Regions from separate parts of the Halomonas sp. DP8Y7-3 genome, predicted to be linked through region 2. Evidence: predicted binding sites of a transcription regulator. Region 2 holds the regulator's gene; the other holds the start of a gene.
What was found. Region 2 encodes sigma-54, which starts transcription at its own class of promoters, with help from an activator protein. Its sites were predicted from a motif close to TGGCACNNNNNTTGCTNT; they were not measured.

Region 1 (3,532 bases), on a different contig from region 2:
CCTCGCGCCCGGAGGCCATCACGGTCAGCCAGCGGCAGGTGTTCTCCAGCTGGCGCACGTTGCCAGGCCAGTCAACCCGGGTCAGAAACTCCTCGGCGTCCTGGGTCAGTACCTTGACGTCGGTGGATAGCTCCTTGGCGGCCTCGGCCAGGAAGTGCCTGGCCAGCCGGGGAATATCCTCGCGCCGCTGGGACAGCCGCGGTAGATGAACGCGGATTACGTTCAAGCGGTGAAACAGGTCCTCACGGAAACGCCCATCGGCCACCAGTGTCTCCAGGTCCTGGTGGGTGGCGGCGATGATCCGCACATCCACCTTGACCGGCGTGTGTCCCCCGACCCGATAGAACTCGCCGTCGGCCAGCACCCGCAGCAGCCGAGTCTGGGTTTCCGACGGCATGTCGCCGATCTCGTCGAGAAACAGGGTGCCGCCGTTGGCTTGTTCGAAGCGCCCCTGGCGACTGGCACTGGCACCGGTAAAGGCTCCCTTTTCGTGACCAAACAGCTCGGATTCGATCAGATCCCGAGGAATGGCGGCCATGTTGAGGGCGATAAAGGGATTGCCCGCGCGCGGGCTATGCTGGTGCAGGGCGCGTGCCACCCGTTCCTTGCCCGTCCCTGACTCGCCGTTGATCAGCACGGTGATGTGCGAGTGGGCGAGTCGGCCGATGGCACGAAAGACCTCCTGCATGGCCGGCGCTTCACCAATGATCTCTGCATCCAGGCCTTCGGGAACGCTGACGGGCCGTTGGCGTTCTCGCACGTGGGCGACCGCTCGGCGCACCAGGGCAAGCGCCTCATCGACATCGAAGGGCTTGGGCAGGTACTCGAAGGCGCCTCCCTGATAGGAGGCTACCGCACTGTCCAGGTCGGAGTGAGCGGTCATGACGATAACCGGAAGATCGGGGTGCACCTCACGCACCTTTGCCATCAGATCCAGTCCATCGATGCCTGGCATACGAATATCGGTGACCAGAACATCCGGGGGTGAGGTGAGCAGACGATCCAGAATCGTATCGGCACGCTCGACCGCTTCCACCTGCAAGTCAGGCTGAGCCAGCGCCCGCTCCAGCACCCAGCGAATGGCGCGATCGTCATCGACGATCATTATACGAGCGGCATCAGTCATGACTCATCTCCAGGGGAATCAGCAAGCGAAATTCTGTGTGTCCGGGGGCGGACTCGCATTCGATCAGCCCGTCGTGCTGATGCAGCACCGACTGGGCAATCGACAGCCCCAGGCCGCTGCCCTCGGCCCGTCCGGATACCATTGGATAGAACAGGGTGTCACGCAGGGTGTCGGGAATACCTGGCCCGTTGTCGATCACACTGACATCGCAGACCAGGCGATGACGCTGGGCCCCCAGGGTGAACTGGCGTCTGGCCCGGGTCCGCAGGCTGATCACGGGGTCTGGGGTGTCCGACTCGACCAGAGCCTGCACTGCATTGCGCGCAACATTGAGCACGGCCTGGATAAGCTGTGCTTCGTCACCGATCAGCTCGGGCAGGCTGGGATCGTAGTCTCGCTCGATGCGGACCTGGGGCTGCTCTACCAGCAGCAGTGCCCGGACACGCTCCAGCACCCGGTGGATGTTCAGAGGCTCCCGGCGGCTCACGCGGTTCGGCCCGAGCATGGAATCGACCAGATCCCTGAGTCGATCCACTTCCTCGATGATGATGCGGGTGTATTCCTTGAGCGCGGGTGTCTGCTCGAGGTCACGCTCCAGCAGCTGTGCGGCGCCACGTATGCCGCCCAGCGGGTTCTTGACCTCGTGAGCCAACCCTCGCGCCAGCACCTTCATGGTCTCCTGGCGCGACTGCAGGGCCTCTTCTCGCGAGATCCGCAACAGCCGGTCCCGCGGCTCCAGCTCTAGCAGCAGGCTATCCCGGGACAACGGCGTCACCGTGTAGTCCACCGTCAAGGGTTCGCCACCGCCGAGGGTCAGCCGCGCCTCACGCTGGGTATAGGGGTGCAAACCGTCTCTGGCACGCGCCAGCACGTCGGCGATATCGTCTTCTCCGCCGACCCAATCTCCCAGCGGTACGCCGATCACTCGGGCAGCGCTGACAGCCAGCAGGGCTTCCGCTGCGGGATTCATCCACGTTGGACGCAAGTCCTCATCAAGCAGTACAACCGCCGTGGTGAGGTGTTCGATGATGCCTGACGCCATGAGCGTATCCTGAGCAGATGAAGTCGTTCAGCCGAGCGTGAGGTGCACCCCCTGCGAGGCGCTGAAGGCGCCATCCCGAAGCAGGCGTCGTCAGCGAGTGCACTTCCTTAATGCAAGCAAGAAGCGGGCCAGACTCGCTTTCACCCAGACGATGACCACCGTGGTGCGCCGTGTACCCGCTGTCGTCCCACGGGGGAGCCTGGACACTCCTCCCCATGGACATGCTACTGCACCAAGCTGGTGCACTGCACTGGTTTAGGGCTTATGCCGAATGGGATTGGGGCCACGCCAGCGCGCCACCCGGGACCGACGTGACTCTGGCCAGATGTCTGAGCTGCCAGGGGGACAGGGGGACCGGGGGGAACGGGAACAAGGGAGACAGGGAGCATTCGCTATCTACGATGACGGCCCATGGCGGGAAGTCGCGGGCACCGCAACGCGGGCTCGCTGCACGTGCAGCACGACAGCGTCGCTGCGCTGGCGAACCTTGCGATCAGGGTCGATCACGACCAGGACGATGCGGTGCTCTCCCCGCTCGAGCTGAGTCAGGGTCAGTGGAGAATCCCCCGTCGTCACCAGCACGCCATCGACCTCAAGCCCCAGCACATAACCGGCGTCAAGAGGCGGGCTGACGGCCGCCGCGACCTCGAGGCTGCCGCCAGCGCCGCTGGGCAGCACGCTGCCAGATGCCGGACGGGCAATGGCCAGTACCTCCCGTGCCAGGTAGCCCGGCGCAGCAGCGCTGATATCCCCCGGCAGCTGGGACAGTGCCGGGGGCAGAGGAGCACTCGGCACATGGGAGAGCGCCCCTGGCACGAAGCGCTCTCCACCTTCCAGCGGCCGATCGCTATAGGTGACGCCGCCATGATGTTCAACGCGACGATAGAGGGCATCGGCGGCACTCCCCTGGGTGCCATACAGCAGCAGTATCGTCAGCAGCAGGCCTCTCGGTACTCGCCAAAGCCATATCCGCTCCCGCCATATCCACCCCCGCCACATCAGCTCCAACCGGCATCGCCGAGCCGGTAGGCGGCCCGACGGCTGTGGCGACATGGCCTGCCGGCAGCGCGGTGGTAGCTTCACGGTGGCTCCTTGCTGGGGGTGTCCTGGCAAGCATGCGATGCCTGTCCTGCCAGGCCAAGGGCATCGCTTGCTCGAGGGCAAGGCCAGGCCAAAAAAATCGGCCCCGCTCAAGGCGGGGCCGATATACGACGGGGTGTCGTCGTCGCTGGATCAGCAGCTGTAGTACATGTCGAACTCGATCGGGTGCGTGGTCATGCGCAGGCGCTCCACGTCTTCGTTCTTGAGCTCGATGTAGGCATCGATCATGTCGTCGGTGAAGACACCACCTTCGGTCAGGAAGC
Region 2 (3,532 bases):
TTGCTGCCCCCCGGGACGTCAAATAGCGTGCGCTCGGGGGGGAGAATGGCATCCAATGTCATGAGAGGTCAGCGAATTCCGGCGCCTTGGGCGCGGGCTTGGGATTTTTCCTTGTGCTTGACGAGCTGGCGGTCCAGCTTGTCGGCAAGGGCGTCGATGGCGGCGTACATGTCGCCGTCCTGGGCTTCTGCATGCAGGTCTGCACCGGCAGCGTGAAGCGTACAGGCAGCCTGTTGGCGCTCCTTCTCCACCGAGAGGGTGACCTGCACATTGGTGATGTTGTCGTAGTGGCGCTCCACACGGGCGAGCTTCTCTTGTACGTAGTCACGCAGGGGATCGGTCAATTCGACGTGGTGGCCGGTAATGTTGACTTGCATGACAAGGCTCCTTGCTCTTGCGGGTGGTTGCTCGATTGTAACCCTTTTTCCGATCCTGCAAACCCCCCTGCTTCTACGCATTAAGACGCAGATGTCGTGCGATATTTCAAGCGCTTGCGCTTTTCATGTAACTGCGCTACGCGCTCTGCTCGCCGCCTGTCTCGAGCCATCTGACCGGGCTCAGCGCAGGCGCTTGCGCTCGCTTGAAGAGGGAATATTCATCGCTTCTCGATACTTGGCGACGGTGCGTCGGGCGACGTTGACACCGTCTTCGGCGAGCAGCTCCACCAATTTGCTGTCAGACAGCGGTTTGCGAGGCGGCTCCTGCTGGATCAGCGACTTGATCATGGCGCGTATGGCAGTGCTGGAATGGGCATCCCCATCCTGACCCACCTGGCTGGAAAAGAAATACTTGAGCTCGAACACTCCCCGTGGCGTATGCACGAATTTCTGGGTCGTCACCCGGGAGATGGTCGATTCGTGCATCTCGACCTTGGCCGCAATGTCTGCCAACACCAGTGGTTTCATGGCGGCTTCACCCTGCTCGAGGAAGTCGAGCTGCCGCTCCATGATTTCGCGTCCGACCCTCAACAGGGTGTCGTTGCGGCTTGCCAGGCTCTTGATCAGCCAGCGCGCCTCCTGCAGATGGTCCTTCAGAAACTGGTTGTCCTGGCTCTTGTCGGCCCGTCGGATCAAGGCCGCATAGTCGGGTTGAATGCGCAGGCGTGGCATCGCCTCAGGGTTCAGCTCGACGCGCCAGCCTTCTTCGGTGTGGCGGACCACCAGATCGGGAATGACATAGTCGTTGTCGCTGTCGCCGTACTGGCTGCCAGGCCTAGGGTCGAGGCCACGGATCAGTTCGATGACATCATCCAGCTGCTCTTCGGTCAGGCTCAGGCGGCGCTTCAGCAGACGACGATCACCGCTGGCCAGTGCCTCGAGAAACTGGCGTACCAGTCTTCCCGCCTGGGGCAGAAGGGGGGTGTCACGGGGCAGGCTGTCCAGTTGCAGCTGCAGGCATTCGCGCAAATCTCGGGCAAATACACCGGTAGGTTCGAATTGCTGCAGCCTGGCCAGCACCGACGCCACGTCCTGCAGGGGCGGGGCAGCAGCGTCGTCATCGGCCAGGCCCTGGGCGATATCGTCAAGGTGTCCCACCAGGTAGCCATCGCCGTTGACCGCGTCAATCAGGCACTCTGCGATGCGCCTGTCATTATCATTGAGGTCCAGCAGGGCCAGCTGCCAGCTAAGGTGGCCATGCAGGGATTGCCCGCTGGCCTGGCGCTCGAAGTCTGGCGCCTCGGCGCTGCCGGCCGGGGCGGTGCCAAGGTCCTGATAGGTATCGGACCAGTCGCTGTCGACCGTTAGCTCGGAGGGGATCTCGTCGGCCCAGTCGTCGTCCTTGCTGTCCTTGACCTGCAGCTCGCCGAATTCATCCTCCAGCTCGAGCATCGGGTTGGCCTCGAGCGCCTGCTGGACTTCCTGGCGCAGGTCCAGCGTGGAAAGCTGGAGCAGGCCAATAGCCTGTTGCAGCTGAGGGGTCATGGTCAGCTGGGTGCCGATCTTCAGCTGCAGTGACGCCTTGAGGGCCATGATGTGACTTCCGTTCGTGGAGCTGAAAAGCCTTACCCTAACGGCGGGTCAGGTACCATGCAAGCTTCTTGCCAACTTGTGGGCAGGGGGTGGCGCGCAGGGCTTGCTGTGCCCCGCATGCGCGTCAGTGCAAGGTCGAGCGGGCGCCATGAAGACCCTGCCTACATAGCGGCCCGGCAGCGCTAATATAGTGGTTAAAGGCGAAAGTTTTCGCCGAGATAGACTTCCTTGACGCGCTGGTTGGCAAGGATCGACTCGGCACTGCCTTCGGCGATGATCTGGCCGTCGCCGACAATGTAGGCGCGGTCACAGATGTCCAGCGTCTCGCGCACGTTGTGGTCGGTGATCAAGACGCCGATGTCACGAGCCTTGAGCTGGCGAATGATCGACTTGATCTCGCCGACGGAGATCGGATCCACCCCGGCAAAGGGTTCGTCGAGCAGAATGAAGGCGGGTTCTGTGGCCAGGGCTCGGGCGATCTCGACCCGGCGTCTTTCCCCGCCGGACAGGCTCATGCCCGGGTTGTCGCGAATGTGGCTGACATGGAAGTCTTCGAGCAGTTGCTCAAGGCGCGCCTGGCGACCTTCCCGGTCGAGGTCCTTGCGGGTCTCGAGGATCGCCATGATGTTGTCGGCTACGGACAGCTTGCGGAAGATGGAGGCTTCCTGGGGCAGGTAGCCAATACCCGCCAGTGCCCGCTGGTGCATGGCCGCGCGGCTCAGGTCGTCATCGTCGATGCTGATGGTGCCAGCATCCGCCCTGACCAGTCCGACGATCATGTAGAAGGAGGTGGTCTTGCCTGCGCCGTTGGGGCCCAGCAGGCCCACAATGCTGCCCTGTTCGATGGACAGGCTGATGTCCTGGACGACGCGGCGCTTCTTGTAGCTCTTGGCCAGATGGCGAGCGTGGAGAGTCTTCATCAGTTTCCTTGGCTTTCCGGCTCGAGGGTCATGCGAATGCGCTGCTGGCCGTCGACACCCTGTGCGCTGGAGCGAGCCTGGACAACGCGGCGATCCAGAAAGTACTCCAGGTAGGCGCCGTCGAAGGTGTCATTGGCCTTGTGCAATTCCGCCTGGTCGATGAGTTCCATGCGGCGCTCGGCAACATGGTAGACCACCTTCTTGCCCCAGCCCTTGACCACCGGCTCTTCCGGCGAAGGCTGCTGCTCCAGGTAGGCGCGGGAGCCAGTCGCCGTGGCGCGGGACAGCTGACCCTGGTCGTTGCGCTGAATTTCCACACGCTCACCGGTCAGGAGCATGCTGCCCTGTTGAATACGCACATCGCCGGTATACACCGCTGTGCCTGCGCGGTCATCCAGGTCCAGCTGGTCGGCCTCTACCTGAATGGGGGCGCTGCGGTCGCTTTCCAGCGCCAGGGTGACGGTGCTGGTGGCGACGCTCGTCAGGCCCAGGGCCAGGGCGAGCAGTAGCGCGGGACGGGAACGCATCATGGAAGTGACTCCTTGTTAGAGCTCGGGCTGAGAGCGGCTCTGGCTTATTGAGGCTCTGGCGGATGATAGCCGGTGACATTGTCGGTCAGACGGGCGGTATTGTCATGGATCC

Region 1: a site for sigma-54 is predicted at 2,282-2,299, ahead of glnL (nitrogen regulation protein NR(II)). Genes of this name have one in related genera too.

What each region holds. Positions count from the first base shown of each region.
Region 1 covers NZ_JAHVIO010000004.1:41,257-44,788, forward strand. Annotated here, with positions in the region: gene ntrC (nitrogen regulation protein NR(I)) at 1-1,126, opposite strand, end outside; gene glnL (nitrogen regulation protein NR(II)) at 1,119-2,168, opposite strand; gene KUV86_RS05395 (hypothetical protein) at 2,565-3,251, opposite strand; gene glnA (glutamate--ammonia ligase) at 3,402-3,532, opposite strand, start outside.
Region 2 covers NZ_JAHVIO010000014.1:330,926-334,457, reverse strand. Annotated here, with positions in the region: gene ptsN (PTS IIA-like nitrogen regulatory protein PtsN) at 1-62, opposite strand, end outside; gene hpf (ribosome hibernation-promoting factor, HPF/YfiA family) at 69-377, opposite strand; gene KUV86_RS16035 (RNA polymerase factor sigma-54) at 558-1,970, opposite strand; gene lptB (LPS export ABC transporter ATP-binding protein) at 2,165-2,890, opposite strand; gene lptA (lipopolysaccharide transport periplasmic protein LptA) at 2,890-3,420, opposite strand; gene lptC (LPS export ABC transporter periplasmic protein LptC) at 3,465-3,532, opposite strand, start outside.